Regions from separate parts of the Adhaeribacter sp. genome, predicted to be linked through region 1. Evidence: riboswitches for the same ligand, from Rfam matches in the RefSeq annotation. Region 1 holds a riboswitch; the other holds the start of a gene.

Evidence for each region. A riboswitch is a leader RNA that binds a small molecule or an ion and turns the genes downstream of it on or off. The one in region 1 is predicted to bind cobalamin.
Region 2: another riboswitch for cobalamin. It lies ahead of metE (5-methyltetrahydropteroyltriglutamate--homocysteine S-methyltransferase); the one in region 1 lies ahead of ACO1R6_RS19255 (TonB-dependent receptor plug domain-containing protein).

The regions. Positions count from the first base shown of each region.
Region 1 covers NZ_JBMQUD010000124.1:80,437-88,407, reverse strand. Annotated here, with positions in the region: gene ACO1R6_RS19265 (SGNH/GDSL hydrolase family protein) at 1-1,058, opposite strand, end outside; gene ACO1R6_RS19260 (hypothetical protein) at 1,140-2,288, opposite strand; cobalamin riboswitch at 2,605-2,810, shown strand; gene ACO1R6_RS19255 (TonB-dependent receptor plug domain-containing protein) at 2,925-5,102, shown strand; gene ACO1R6_RS19250 (hypothetical protein) at 5,308-6,444, shown strand; gene meaB (methylmalonyl Co-A mutase-associated GTPase MeaB) at 6,578-7,558, shown strand.
Region 2 covers NZ_JBMQUD010000094.1:104-8,074, forward strand. Annotated here, with positions in the region: gene ACO1R6_RS14650 (hypothetical protein) at 1-1,110, opposite strand, end outside; cobalamin riboswitch at 1,687-1,893, shown strand; gene metE (5-methyltetrahydropteroyltriglutamate--homocysteine S-methyltransferase) at 2,070-4,400, shown strand; gene ACO1R6_RS14660 (PAS domain-containing protein) at 4,549-5,133, shown strand; partial or broken gene ACO1R6_RS14665 (acyl-CoA thioesterase) at 5,139-5,345, shown strand; gene ACO1R6_RS14670 (hypothetical protein) at 5,456-5,776, opposite strand; partial or broken gene ACO1R6_RS14675 (transposase) at 5,827-6,093, shown strand; gene ACO1R6_RS14680 (transposase) at 6,113-6,346, shown strand; gene ACO1R6_RS14685 (Clp protease N-terminal domain-containing protein) at 6,575-7,051, opposite strand; gene ACO1R6_RS14690 (DUF1003 domain-containing protein) at 7,205-7,738, opposite strand; gene ACO1R6_RS14695 (hypothetical protein) at 7,740-7,971, opposite strand, start outside.

The DNA.
Region 1 (7,971 bases):
GTTAAATGCACCCCGTCAACGGTATTCTCGCCGTCAGCGCCGGTCAGGTTTTTACTTTGAAGGTAATACAAATCTTTTATACCGGCAGCTCTCAGGTTTTTATAAGCCGTTTGCAAATTAATATTTTTGTCTTTCACTATTTTTGCCACCCGGGTATCTATCCAGGCGTGGTCGTAGTGAATATTTTCTACCAGCAAAATGGGGGTTTGGGGTTTGCGGGCGCGGAGTTCTTTTACAAAAGCTTCGGTTTTAGGCGTTACATCTTCGGGTTGTAAATTGGGCAAGCAATCCAGCACATACAAACTGGCATCTACTTCGGCTAATAACCGGGCAATGGGTAAATCTAATTTGCCATTGCCGGAAAAGCCTAAATTAATGGTTTCGCGGTTTAGTTTCCGGCCCAAAATAGACGGGTAAGCCATACCGGCACGGGTAGCACAAGCGCCCTGCGTAATAGACGTACCATAAAAAGCTATTTTCTTTTGGTTTTCTGCCGGTACCGGGTCAAAAGTTGCGCCTTTATCTACGCCCACCAACACCGAATCAACTCCATCGTATAGCGGTAAATACAATAAAAATTCTTTGGTGCCCGCCGTCATATTAGAAACCAGCAGCTCATCATTTACCTTTTTTGACGGCATGCCAACGCCGGCCCATTGCCAGCCTTTGCCCCCTTTCACGTACAAATCAACTCCTTTTACCCCCGTAGCGGCCATGTGGGGCAAATGTTTATCGAACCGGATGTACCACTTAACCCGGATGCTCTGGCTATTAGAAGTAAAACGCACGTTTATACCCGCCGAATTATGGCTTAAATTCCAAACCGCCGTTGACACTTCGTTTTTAATGCGACCGGGCAACCGATCGTAAGGATGCTCTAAATCTGTCCAGCCCTGGCCATTTATTTTTAATTTCTGAATATTATGCCAATCGGTTTTCTCATCTGCTACCGGGATAATATTAGGGTGGTTTACCAGCGGAGGCTTACCGGCCGTAAAACTTAAAAGTAAAATCAGCCAGAGAAAAGTTTTTCCGGTTTTAACTAAATACGAGGTCATGTTAGCAGTTTTGGTTAATTATTGGGCCGTAAAATATTTAGATTTAATTAATTCTGGTTTATTTAATTTAGGGCCGAGGCTTTATTCCATAGCTACCGGAACAAAAATAAGCGGCGTTGGCAAACAAGAGGCCCCTGGCGGTGAGTACGTTAACCGAATGGTTTGCTCCTGGCCATTGGCCGCCGGCGGAAACACCTGAACAAGAATGGCTTCGGGGTATTGTTTAACGGCCAGGTGGTCGCTGGGTAGTTGCACAATACCACCCGGAAATTTACCGGCACTTACCACCATACTGGCGGCCATGGCGCCGCACCACTGATTACCGGCCAGGGGGTTCCAGGTTACCAGGGCCAGCCCTTTGCCATCGGAGCTTTTCCATTTCATTTCTATTTCGTACAGCACCCCGTAATTACCGGCCAGTTTGGCTTGCTGCCCGCGGCTGCTTTCCTGCCCTATCACCCAGGGGTCTTGTTTACCATCGGCTATTTTTATTTCTATAGGCCCGCTTTGGGTATCGTAAACGCCTGCAGTAATTATTTGGTAATTGCTCACACCAAATACGCCCCGACCGGCGCCGCTCTGACTTTTAGGTGGCAAAATATTTTTAATTTGGGTGAGGGCTTTGGTACCGGCAATTTTTGGATCGGTCTGGATAACGCTTATTTCGCCGGGCTGGTCAATTACAAACTCATAAAAACCGTGAACCAGCTCATCGTATTTAACAATATTTTTTTCTAACTGCTCGTCGATGGGCAGGGCGGCACCCGGCTTTACAGTGCGTATTTTTTCTTGCGGCACCGAAGCAAAATAATCGGCTAAGCCCTCTTTGCCTATTTTATAATAATTGGTACTGGGCTTTTGCGACGAATATTTCAGCATCCGGATGTGCATGGGGCTTTTACCAGTATTTTTAATCAGGGCGGTAATTTTGCGGTCCAGCGATTGCGGTTCTTTTACCCCGTTTACATTGTACACGTACAACCGCACCGCTCCGGGCTGCACCGGCTCCCGAAAAGCAACAGCCTCCGGTACCCGGATATATTCGGGGTCATCCGAAATCAGGTATTGTGGTCCGGGTAAAACAACTTGCTGGTACGCTATAAAAGGGCGGGTATTTTGCAAAAATCCGGGCAACGACACAATGCCACCCTGTTTGGCGGCTAACAAAGCTTTATTTAAATCGGTATGGAGCTTTTGAGCAGTAGCTAAAACCGGAGATAAAAAAATCAAACTAAAAACCCAACAAGTCTTGAATAATGGTACGCACTTCATGGCAGGTAAAAGCGGCTAACGGTTAATGGCCGTTTGGCTGTAGCTATAAATATTTAGAATTATGTTTTAATACCGGCTTAAAAGTAATAAAATAAATTTTGCCCGGATAAGTTGATGTGGTTTGGGGCTGAAAAGTAATTTTCTTATTCGGGTTTAATTAAACTAAATATTCTCTTTAGCTGCCACAACGCCCTTTTAACTTATTTGGTAAATTTGTTATACTAACTGGTAAGCGGCAAATTATTTATTTGTTGGTACTGTAATTTTCATTCTCTACCTTTGCGGCCAGATTGGTGATTTGCCGGGCCCAGCGCCAGGTAAATCTTAAAAGGGAATCAGGTGTAATACCTGGGCTGTTCCCGCAACTGTAATCTTCTTAAAAGGTTAGTTTCTCGCTTATGCCACTGTTCTGCCCGCCAGAATGGGAAGGCTAAACTAACTGAAGAAAGCCAGGAGACCTGCCATCTGCTCTTATAGTTAAATGCTTTCGGGTAAAAAGCAAGACTGGTGCAGGTACATTCCGGATAGTACATTCTCCTTCGTCTTTTTACGCCTTTGCATTTTTTAATTAAATTTTTAACCTATTAATTAAAAATGAAAAAAGGTTTTTACACCCTTTGCGGCTGGGTTTCCGGCTGTGCTTTATTCTTTTACGGCGTACCAGCTTTTGCCCAGCAGGCCGATTCTTTGCAAAACAAACAATTACGCGAAGTAATGGTAACGGCCACCCGGGCACCCAAACCCGTTTCGGAAATTGGCCGGAGCGTTACGGTTATTTCCCAGGAGCAAATCCAGAACTCGGTTTATAATAATATCGGCGAGTTGCTCTCGCAGCAGGAAGGTATTTACGTGGTGGGTACGGGTCAGAATCCGGGCATGACCCAAAGTATTTTTATGCGCGGCGCCGGCAGTAACCAAACCGTTATTTTAATAGATGGCATCCGGATAACCGATCCATCGGCGGTAAATAATGCGCTGGATTTATCGGAGCTGGCTTTAACTAATATTGAGCGGGTCGAAATTGTGCGGGGTTCGCATAGTACGCTTTATGGTTCTTCGGCCATTGGCGGAGTTATTAATATAATCACCAAGAAAAACAACAAACCCGGCTTTAACGGGTTGGCCGAAGTAAAAGCCGGCACGTTTGGCAAAAGCACCTCGCTCCTAGCCCAAAACCTGGATTTAAATTATACTTTTAAAAACGGATTTTATGCCAACGCCCAGGTAAACAACCAGAATATTAAGGGCTTGGATGCTACCGTAGACACCGTAAAAACAAAAACCGGCTACTATAAACGCGACCAGGACGATTACAACCGTTTGGATTTAACCGGCAAAATTGGTTACCGGACCGATAAAATAGATCTTTATGGTTCGTACAAAAACACCAACTTTAAAACCGACCTGGACAAAGGCGCTTTTACCGACGATGATAACGCTGTATTAGATTTTAACCGCGATTTATTTACCTACGGTGCCAGCTACAAATTTAACCCCAAGCTTACATTAAGCTACATTGGCGGGTATTCTACCATGCACCGCGAAGTAGCAGACGACTCCTCGGCTGTAGATGAAAGCGGCACCAGCGACCGTACTTATTCGAGCAGTTTTGGTAAAGGCAGCATGGGCACCCACGAGTTGCAAGCTACTTTTAATACAGCTTTGTTTAATGCCGTGCTGGGCGTAGGCCGTTACCACGAAACCATGAACTCTGGCAGTTATTATTATTCTAACTCTGCTTTTGGCGTTTACGAATCAATTTCGGATTTAGATAGCCTGCATTTAAAATCTACTACCCACAATATTTTTGCGCACGTAGAATTAAATGGCGGCCTGCTCCACGAGAAACTAGCTAATTTTACTTTGGCCCTGGGCAGCCGCTACAACAACCACAGCAAATTTGGCAGCTTTACTACCTACGAAATTAATCCCAGTTATAAGCTTACCGGCAACATGCTGCTTTTTGCTTCGCTTTCTACCGGCTACAACGCACCGTCGCTTTTCCATTTATTTGCCCCTAATCAAAATTTCACCTCGGGCATTACCCGCGGCAACCCTGATTTAAAACCCGAAACGTCTGAATCGTATGAGTTTGGGGTTAAGCAAACCGTGCAGAATATTACTTTTGGGGTGTCTTATTTTAAAACCACCATTTCTAACAGCATTGAGTTTGTAAATCTTTGGGCACCCAATAAACCGGCAACAGCCCTTACTTACGCCGATTTTCGGGGTGACCGGCCTTTAAATTTAAGCCGCCAGGTAAACCAAGGTTTTGAATTTGATATTAATACCAATTTAAACACCAAATTTAGCGTGGCAGGAAATATTAGTATTGTAAGCGGCCGCTTAACGTTTAAGCCAGAAGATATTAACAACGCCCAAACCGGCGGCAACCAGGTACAACTGTACAACAGCGGCGTATTTATTAAAAACCAGGAAGTAGAAATATTAGGTTTGGTCAGAAGGCCCAACACGGCTAACGTAAGCCTGACGTATTTGCCCGTGCAGAAATTTTCTTTGCGCCTGGATACCCGTTACGCCGGCGTACGCAACGATAGCTTTTACGACAGCAGCCTGGGCCCGTACGGTGCTACCGGCACCAAAGGCATTGCTGATTATACTTTGCTGGATCTTTCGGGCCGGTTAAACATAACCCAACACTTAGTGGCCGGCCTGCGCCTGGAAAATTTATTAAACAACCGCTACTCCGAAATTAGTGGCTATACCACCCGGGGCCGGGGTATTTATTTAAATGTGAGATATACTTTGTAAAACCCAAACGCCTAAATAAAAAGCCAAAACTACCTTTACACGTGGTTTTGGCTTTTTTTGTGGCTAAATATTGCCCCGTACTTAGATGCCTTTTGGGCTTCCTGTATATCTGCCAATACCGGCATTTAAAAATACCAACGGCACATTGGCACTTAAACCCGCCACCGCACCTTGATTTTTTCGGGGAGGTTTTTAAATTTGTAAAATGAGGTACACAAAATATCTTTTAATATTCTGTTGCTGCTTTTCTTTTATTACGGGTTCGCTGGCGCAAAAACAAGCCAATATCTGGTATTTCGGCCAAAGGGCCGGCCTGGATTTTAGCAATGGCAATCCGGTACCGCTTACCAACAGCATGATGACCACCGACGAAGGCTGCGCCACCATTGCCGACGAAAACGGTAACCTGCTGTTTTACACCAACGGTATTAACGTCTGGAACCGCAACCACCGCTTAATGCCCAACGGCTATAAGTTAATGGGGCACCGCTCTTCTACCCAATCGGCGATAATTGTACCTAAACCCGGCAGCAGCAACTTCTTCTATATTTTTACCACCGACTTACAATCCCAGGCGTATGGCTTGCGGTACACTTCGGTAGATATGAACCGGCAAAACGGTTTGGGCGATGTGATGGATAAAAATATTTTTAAAACTTCACCGATTGCCGAAAAAATAACTGCGGTAAAGCACCAGAACAACCAAGACTACTGGGTAATTGTGCATAAATGGAATTCAGATGCCTTTGTGGCCTACCTGGTCTCTGAGAAAGGGGTTAGCATCGATCCGGTTATTACCAATATTGGTACCACATACAAAGGCAAAGGCAGCGCCGCCATTGGTTGCATGAAAGCCTCGCCGGACGGCCGCAAAATTGGCGTAGCTGTTTGGCGCGATTTTAACCGTTTCGAGGTTTTTGATTTTGATAATGCCACCGGCAAACTATCGAATAAAATTACCATTGAGCCTTATCCGGAAGCGTACGGCCTGGAATTTTCGCCGGACGGCAGTAAATTATACGGTACCACCAACGGCATAGCCGGCGTAGATGCCCAGCTCTGGCAATTTAATTTAAAAGCCGGCAACAAGCTGGCGGTAAACAGTTCGGCCATTTTAATTGCTACCTCGGCCAGCGATAAAATAGGGGCTTTGCAACTGGCCCCCGATGGCAAAATTTACCTGGCGCGCCAAGACGAAACCTATTTAGGTGTAATTCATTTACCCAATGCCGGCGGGTGGTCGTGCCGCTACGTAGACCAGGGCCAATCTTTAGGCGAGCGGAAATGCAAATTAGGCTTACCCAATTTTGTACAAAGTTATTTTACAAATTTAAAACTGTAACTCCCAAAATAGCTTTCTGGGATTCTGGTAAGTTTGGCCAAGGCAGGTGTAGTTATGGTTTACCTGAATAATTTGCAAAATATTTATGCTTCTGGTTACCTTTAGCCCGTTCATATTTTAGCCGGATAATATCGTGGTAAAACGCTTTTACGTTGATCAGTATGTAGACCGCATTTTAGCCGGCGATCGGGTAGTTTTAAGTCGGGCTATTACGTTAACCGAAAGCACCTTAACCACCGACCAGGAACTTGCCCAAAACGTAATCAACCGCTTATTACCTCACACCGGCAACTCGGCAAGAGTTGGGATAACCGGTTCTCCGGGCGTAGGCAAAAGTACCTTAATTGAAGCGTTTGGTAATTATTTAATTAATACCCACCAGAAGAAAGTAGCAGTTTTAGCTGTAGACCCCAGCAGCCGGCGCACCGGCGGCAGTATTCTGGGCGATAAAACCCGGATGGCTACCCTGGCTACCAACCCCGATGCGTACATTCGACCATCGCCGGCGGGCAATTCTTTAGGCGGCGTAACCCGCCACACCCGCGAAGCCATTATTTTGTGCGAAGCCGCGGGCTTTAATGTTATTCTGGTAGAAACAGTAGGCGTTGGGCAATCGGAAACGGCGGTGCATAGCCTCGTCGATTTTTTTCTGTTGCTGCTGCTACCCGGTGCCGGCGACGAATTACAGGGCATTAAAAAAGGCATTATGGAAATGGCCGATGGCTTAGCCATAACCAAAGCCGACGGCGAAAACCTGAACCGGGCTAAACAAACCCAGGCAGAATACCGGCAAGCCTTGCACTTATTTCCGAAACCCGCCTCCGGCTTTTTGCCACCCGTAACTACCTGTTCTGCCTTACAAGGTTCGGGCATCGATGTTATTTGGGAAAATATCCAGCATTATCTTACGCTAACGCAGCAAAACGGGTATTTTAATCAAAAACGCGCCGAACAAAACCTGCAAGGGCTGCACGACATTATCCGGAATTACCTGGAAGAACGGTTTTACGCCCAACCGTTTGTACAGAGCCGCTTACCCCAAATTCAGGACGAAGTAAAACGCGGCCTATTATCGCCGTTTCAGGCCGCCGCCGAATTATTTAAAGCCCCGTAATTAATAATATTAGCGTAACTGCTTACCTCAAAGATTTACCTAAATAATTGCGAGGGGTACGAAATTCTAACATAAAAGGCGGCAATTATAAATCCATTACTACCCCTATCAACTCGCCATTTAACTAAAAACCTGCACCTAATTATAGACTTCCTCAATAATTGGCCCCACTGGTGCTATATTACAATTAATCAAAGTTTACAATCAGTATAATATTTATTAAAATATTAATATTAATATAAACTTAAACCACTAAATTATTCACCTTTAGAATTAATACTAGGCATTACCAAAAGAGCTTTTAACCCAATTAAAAACTTGTACAAAGCATAAAAAACAGGACTAAACAAATTTATATTAAAATAAATAATATATTTTAAAAAATTCCTATTTCTTTATTTGTTTATATATTT
Region 2 (7,971 bases), on a different contig from region 1:
TTTGGTGTGGCCGGGCGTGCCTGTGGTAAAGGCATTCGTCCACTCCGGTCCCAGCCACGGGTGGTTGTAACCAAATGCCGCATCGGTATAAATGTACATTGGGCCAGCGGTAAAGAGTGCTCCTAACACATTCTGGTGGGCATTTTCAAAACCATTTTCCCGCTTATTGTAATAGCCGTAATTGTTATAAATATCAACTGCCTGCAACAGGCGGGTTTCAACCGGAATGTGGTAGGAAAAGCCAGCTGTATAAATCTCTCCTTTATTGGCAACGTTATAATTAGAACCGTAGGCGCCCATTTCAACCGAATTTGAAATAGCACCCGGCGCATAAATCGGGTTAAAACGATAAAGCATAGCCTGCAACTTAATGTTCCAAGGGCTGTTTTGTGCTTTGTGTTCATAGTGTATTGCCCCGGCGTAGCGATTGCCGTTCTTTTCGGTGTCGATGTTATACAATAACCCACCTTGAACAGAAACGCCTAATTCATGGGCCAAACTATCGCCCAGGCGGCGCAGTAATTTAAAATCAAGCTGATTATTTTCCTTGTTTCGTCCGGTTACATCGTAAGAGTAGCGATTGGGGCTGGGCTCAGACAAACCAAACACAAATTCCTCTGCGCTTTTATAGTAGGCGGCCTGCCATTGCCAAAGGCGAGCATTGTGGATGTACTTAATTCCCATGTCGTGGTCATCTTCAAAACCAACATAGTAGGTCATGTTAAAGAACCAGTTGTTAGAATTGTATTGCTGAATGCCAAATGGCACCTGTTGCAAGCCAACCTGAAATTGAGATTGCTCTGAAAAGTCGTACTGGAACCAGCCTTGTTTTAGAAAAGCACCACCAAAGGCTTGTGAATAGTGTCGAAATTCGGCATTTAGCTTGAGGCCCCTGAACGCTGCTTCGGCATTTATTCGAAACATATCAAAACCAAAATCACCTCCCCGCTCCAGTTGGTCCTTCTTCCAGGTAGAAAGGTTATAGTTGAAGCGCAAAGCGCCACCCAATTTCAGGTATGGTTTTTCCTCAGGTTTCTCTTCTGGAAATTGGGCATGGCTTATGGTGCAAAGGCAGCAGGAAATTAATAGCAAGAGTAGTCTTAGCATCATAGAAAATCCTTAAAGTACCTAAGAAATCTCTTAAAGTAAGACGGTTTTAAAACAGAAACGTTGCTTAGAAGAGGATTAAGTGCTTTTACAAAATGAACTTATAAGAATGTACTTCACAAGTAGAACTTTGAATAAGGAGGACTGTCTTTCCTAAGAGTGCCTTAAAATCCAAAGCTATTTCCTTCACCCCATTCACAATTATATAGTTTAAGCACCTGTTAACAGTACTAAGTAATTCGTAACCTTGCCGAGTTTTATCTTCCTGCTTTAATGGCAAACATTTTGTAAAATGAATGGAGCACCTGTATTAAGTTTAGAAAAGCCCAGAAGGCGCCTAATTTTTTGTGATCACTAAAATGATTTTGCAAAGTTAAGCAAGTCAACTGTCAGAAAATTCCTTTTCGTTCAACATAGCATTACTTATAGGCCTCTATTCAGCTATATTCCGATCATGTAAATGACTATTTTAACCGCTAAAAAGGCTTCTGTTCTATATTTAAATATAAATTTAATTTAAATTCTGTTTCAGATTACTCTTTATTCCTTACATTTGACTTCTGTTCTTTGATATTTTTGTTTCATCCCAAACTTATAGGTTTGCCTGAAAGGGCAATTAAAAAGGAACCGTGTGAAAATCACGGGCTGACGCGCAACTGTAAGAGGTAACCAAGTTTTATTCAAATATGCCCCGGGCATATTGCAAAACCACTGTGTCGCTAATGGCCACATGGGAAGGTTGAATAAAATGCCTCAAGCCAGGAGACTTGCCGAGTTTGCCAGATGGTGAAAGCTTTCGCGATTATGAAGCTAAACCGTGGATTTTATTCTACTTACCCTTTACTCTTTATAGAAAATGGTATAGTAGTACTATGTCCATTTGTGTAGTTTCCGGTCGCGAGAACTTTTAAGCAAAAGTTCGATGAACAATAATTTAATTATTGTTAACTAACACAAAGCGAATGAAAACAAATGTTTTAGGCTATCCGCGCATTGGTAGCCAACGCGAACTCAAAAAAGCCTGCGAACAATACTGGTCAGGTAAATCTTCCCTTCTAGAATTGGTAAAAACCGGAAAAGGAATCCGACAAGAAAACTGGATTTTACAAAAAAATGCCGGTATCGACTTAATTCCTTCCAATGATTTTTCTTTCTACGATCAAGTACTGGATATGTCACTTACGGTGGGCGCTATCCCGCAACGTTATCACGAAATAATTCGCCAAAAAGATAACACTGAACTGGACCTTTATTTTGCCATGGCCCGTGGTTATCAGAAAAACGGATTAGATATTACTGCCATGGAGATGACCAAATGGTTCGATACCAATTATCACTACATCGTTCCTGAGTTTTATAAAAATCAACAGTTTAAACTTTTCTCCAATAAAGTTGTTGATGAATTTTCCGAAGCCAAACAGTTAGGTATTGTCACTAAGCCGGTAATACTAGGACCGGTATCTTATTTACTTTTGGGAAAAGAGAAAGAAGAAGGATTTCACCGGCTGGACCTGCTTCCAAACCTGTTGCCTGTTTATTTGGACATCCTCGAAAAGTTAAAAGCCTATCAGGCAGATTGGGTACAATTTGACGAGCCTTACTTAGCGATGGATTTAACCCCGGACGAACAAAGTGCTTTCGTGTTTGCCTATACCGAAATTAAAAAGCGGTTTCCCTATCTGAAAACCATTCTTGCCAATTATTTTGATTGTTACGGTGATAACCTGAACACAGTACTTTCGCTGCCCGTACATGCCCTGCATTTGGATTTGGTAAGATGTCCGTCGCAGTTAGATGATATTTTAGAAAATAAACTTTTAAAACAGCATTTACAGTTATCCTTGGGCGTAGTAGATGGACGCAATGTTTGGAAAAACGATTTCCAATATTCGTTGTCTCTCATTAAAAAAGCGGCGGCTAAAATTGGATCGGCCAACCTGATGATTGCTTCATCTTGTTCTTTGTTACATGTACCCTGTGATTTGGATCTGGAAACCGACGAAGCCTCCTTAACGCCTACTATCAAACAGTGGCTGGCTTTTGCCAAACAAAAGCTGGAAGAAATAGTAACTTTGCAGCAAATAGCCAGCGGCAAAACTTCGACTATAACGGCCGAAAGACTACAGGAAAATATAGAAGCTAACCAGCGCCGGCAGACCTCTGAACGCATCCATAACCCGGGAGTAAAACAACGGGTAAACGCTATTACCGAGCAGGATTCCGCCCGGAAAAATAACTTTGCCGTTCGCCGCCATTCCCAGGTAAAATCTTTAAACCTACCCATATTTCCTACTACCACCATCGGTTCGTTTCCACAAACAACGGAAGTAAGAAGTTGGCGGGCCAAGTTTAGAAAAGGAGAATTGACCCAGCAGGAATATGATGAACTAATCAGAAAAGAAACGGAAGCCACCATCCGGTTTCAGGAAGAAATAGATCTGGATGTATTGGTGCACGGTGAATTTGAACGGAATGATATGGTGGAGTATTTTGGCGAACAACTGGAAGGGTTTGTGTTTACAAGAAATGGGTGGGTACAAAGCTACGGCAGCCGTTGCGTAAAACCACCTATTATTTACGGAGATGTTTACCGATTGGCACCGATGACCGTAAAATGGTCGGCTTATGCCCAGTCGCTTACTAAAAAATGGGTAAAAGGCATGTTAACTGGTCCGGTTACCATTTTGCAATGGTCATTTGTTCGGAATGATCAACCCCGTTCTCAAACCTGCACCCAAATTGCCTTAGCCATTCAGGATGAGGTGCTTGATTTAGAAAAAGCCGGGATAAAGATTATTCAAATAGATGAGCCCGCCATTCGGGAAGGCTTGCCTTTGCGCAAAGCAGACTGGCAAAACTATTTGCAATGGGCCGTCCGGGCTTTTCGGATTTCGGCAAGTGGAGTAAGGGACGACACCCAGATTCATACCCACATGTGCTATTCAGAATTTAATGATATTATTCAAAATATTGCCGATATGGACGCTGATGTCATTACAATTGAATGCTCGCGTTCGCAAATGGAATTGCTGGATGCTTTTGCCGATTTTAAATATCCCAACGAAATAGGACCTGGCGTGTATGATATTCATTCCCCCAGAGTGCCTGCAAAAGCCGAGATGGTAAAACTTTTAGCGAAAGCAAAAATGGTTATTCCAGCTCATCAACTTTGGGTAAACCCCGATTGTGGTTTAAAAACCCGCCAATGGCCAGAAACTCGAAAAGCGTTGGTAGAGATGGTAGCAGCTGCAAAAGTGTTAAGAGAATCCGTGAATGAACTGGCAGTTTCCTGATTTATTAAAAACACAAATGGTGTGTGAAAGCCCGGTAGGTTTAAAAACCTACCGGGTTTAATTATCCAGATAATTGAATTGGCACCTTTTGATTAACGAGTTAATCAGAAAAATAAATAATATTTTAGTGTATTAGAAAATAAAAAGAATGGGTAAATATGATGATAATTTAACCAATATAATGTGCCTGGATATTTTTCTAATGTCTTTGGACAATAGAGAATATGAGGAAATAAAACCCAAAATTAATCCTCTGACCCATAAGCTACATCCATTGATTAGTTGGGATATTTCGGGTAAATGCTATTGGGACACCATTGCGAAAGGTAAGAAAATTAAAGATTTGGAAATTCTTATGCAATTTTCAAAAAAAAACGACTGGAATATTAATCTTGAAAAACTCCTAACCCAATCCTATCAAGCCCTTGTTCTCACCAGTCCAGACCAAATCATTCAGTGGGTAAACCCAGGATTCACTACCATGACGGGCTATTCAGCAAAATACGCTATTCATAAAACACCGCACTTTTTACAGGGTAAAAACACCTCAACTGAAGTAAAAGAAAAAATAAAAGCATGTTTAAAAACCGGGGATGTGTTTTCCGGAAAAATTATTAATTACAAGAAAAATAACGAGGAATACCTGTGTGAGGTACAGATATATCCTATTAAAAACAGGCAAAATCATCTAATACATTTTTTAGCTCTGGAAAGCGAAACAAAAAGACAGTAGAAGAAATAATCCACCATTCAGAAACTCACATTTTTAAGGCCGTTTTTCCAAATGCTACCAATTACCATGATACCTTATTTGGGGGAACAGCCATGCAGCTAATGGACGAAGTAGCCTTTATAACCGCAACGCGTTTTAGCCGCCAGCGCATGATTACCGCAAGCAGTGCTAGAATTGATTTTAAAAAGCTATTTACTGCCTGTTCTATTGTGTAATTAATTGCCTCTATGCAGGAGAAAACGCTATTAGATCTGAACTGCGGCAAGCCCTTAAGCTGTAGATTGTTCTTATAAACTTTTTACAATTGTAATTTTATTAATACCTAAAGCTTTATTACTCCCTTCATCCAGTCTCCTATAACTTTAATTGCCGCAGGCGATAGCGCTTCTTTTATCTGTCCATATTCTGTTGGCAACCCAGTAGTAGCTGTCTGGAATAGGTGATTAAACTTTGGCAATTCTTTAATAATATAATTCTTGTTCCCTCCTGCTTTTAATGCCTTTTCTATAGCTACTAGGTTTTGCTTTGCAGGGGCCTGCAAGTCTTTACTGCCGGTAACAGCTAGTACCGGCATTTTCATTTTCTGTAGGTCTGAAAAAGGATTATAGGCCAGAAAATAACGAATCCAAGGTGCTTGTTGCACAACTGGATGAAGACATGCGTAAAAGTAGATAGAAGCAAATCTTTAGTAAGATGCAAGGCGGAAAGCACTTTAGCGATGAAAAGGAGCTGTGTTTCTCTCTATCGGCGCATGTACCGGCCCACAACTTTTACTGCCGGTTGAAGCAGCAACCAGACCTGGAATTCCTTTATCAACTGACAGCCTCTTATTATGAGCATTGCGGCTAGCAATCCATAGACCCGGTGGTGTTCTTTAAGTTTTGCCTGGTGGGCTACCTGGAGAACATTATCTCAGACAGAAAACTCATCCAGCACTGCAGCCTTAGATTGGATTTGCTTTAAAAAGCGTTACATTACTATGCGCAAAGACGGCAAGGCTTGTCCATACATAGAAAGCTGTATCGGCAAGAGCCAGGAAAAAAAGGTGGAGATTATCTACCACCTGCAGGAGTACGAGCGGGGCATCAAACAAATCAATAGCCGCTATGGCCGAAAGATGAAAGGTTTGCGGCAGGCAACCGTGGAGCCGGTGCTGGTTACGCTCATTAACTTTTTAGGCCTGAGAAAGATTAACACCCGGGGCATGGAGTAAGCTCAAAAAGGAATGCTATTGGCGGCTAAGGCATATAACCTTAAAGAACTGCTACACTTTAAACCCCAAAAGAGCCAAACCGCCGTAATGGCCCTGTTTAAACCTGCACCAGCTCAACTTTTTAAGCTTTTTTACCCATCAGTAGCAGATATAGCTTGCTAACAATTCCAAATATGCAACAATACTAGGTTAATCATCTTGAATTGTGCAGCAGCTATCATTGTTGGGCTAAGTTATTTTTCTGAATTGTTTTGCTAGACCAATTGCCCTCAAAATAGGATTATACTGAATGCTTATCATTACCCTCCTGAATGTGTCCATTTTGACGCGGTTACTCTCAAGAATCCGTAAATATTCAGACTTATTTTTAGTCTCAATCAAAAGAATCGAGAGATATAGATGCTTAGGCTCTATTTCTTTGTCGCGTAATACCCAACGTTGGAAAGAACTGCTTTTTAAAACAAATTCAAAGTCTTTGGTCAATGGGAAATCGCTGCTCTTGGTTTTAGCTAATTTTAGGCCTCTAACATCATTAATCAAGTCCTTCTTGTCGGATAATGGCACTTTAAGTTCAGTAAAGGCTGAATCATCGAATTTATTGTATGCCAGGAGGAAATGCTGAAGTCCGACAAAATCATTGTCCAGTTTCTCTGCAATCTTTCTTGTTTCAGCGATTAAGCCTTTGACTGAATCTGAAAACTTCATCTTATTAATTTAGCTTAACGGTTTAAGTATTGGCGATGGTGGGAAATTTGAAAAACATCAGCCCAACATTTACACAAATGCCCAATAAAATTACAAATGTTGAATTTATAACTGCCAGCTCCCACTATGCCAATACAGTGTTAGTGGCAGTTTTTATTTTAATCTTCCTTCAATTCGCTTTAAAATTTCTAATTGTTTAGCTTGACTTTCAAACAGTATTTTTATTTGCTCTTCCAAAAGCAAATCTATTTTTTGGTGCAAGGCCCTTATTTCTAATTCTGCTTTTAAGTTTATTAAATAATCATTTTCACTTCGCTTTCTATCTTTTTCTTCTTGTCTGTTTTGGCTCATCATTATAATAGGTGCTTGTAATGCTGCTATGCAAGACAAAACTAAATTCATTAATATAAATGGATATGGGTCAAAGTGCTCTTTCTGTGGGGCAAATGTGTTGAATAAAACCCAAAATATGAGAATGATAAAAAAAGAAATAATAAATAACCAACTACCGCCAAACCTGGCAACTTTGTCAGAAACTTTTTGCCCTCTTGTAAGAATTTCTTTTGGTGGATGTAAAAGATTCTCGCTAATTAAGTTTTCATCTTCAAGGGTTTTCCTGACAATCTCTTGTAGTTTTTGTATTTGAGCTGTTTCAGATTCTAATAAATTATTGATGTCTTTGTCCATATTACTTATTCCAAAAATTTATGATGATAACAGCAATTATTCCAAATATTCCGATTAGAGAAATGATAAATAAATAATCTGCTATTTGTTCAAGTTTGTATTCTCGATTTTTATTTTCTGTTTTTATTGATACAAAAGAAGATACAGAAGAAACTGTCAAAAATAAAGCAACGATTGATGTAAGTTCGTCTATTAAAGAGTTTTCTGTTTTGTTTGTTAAATGAAGCGATGTA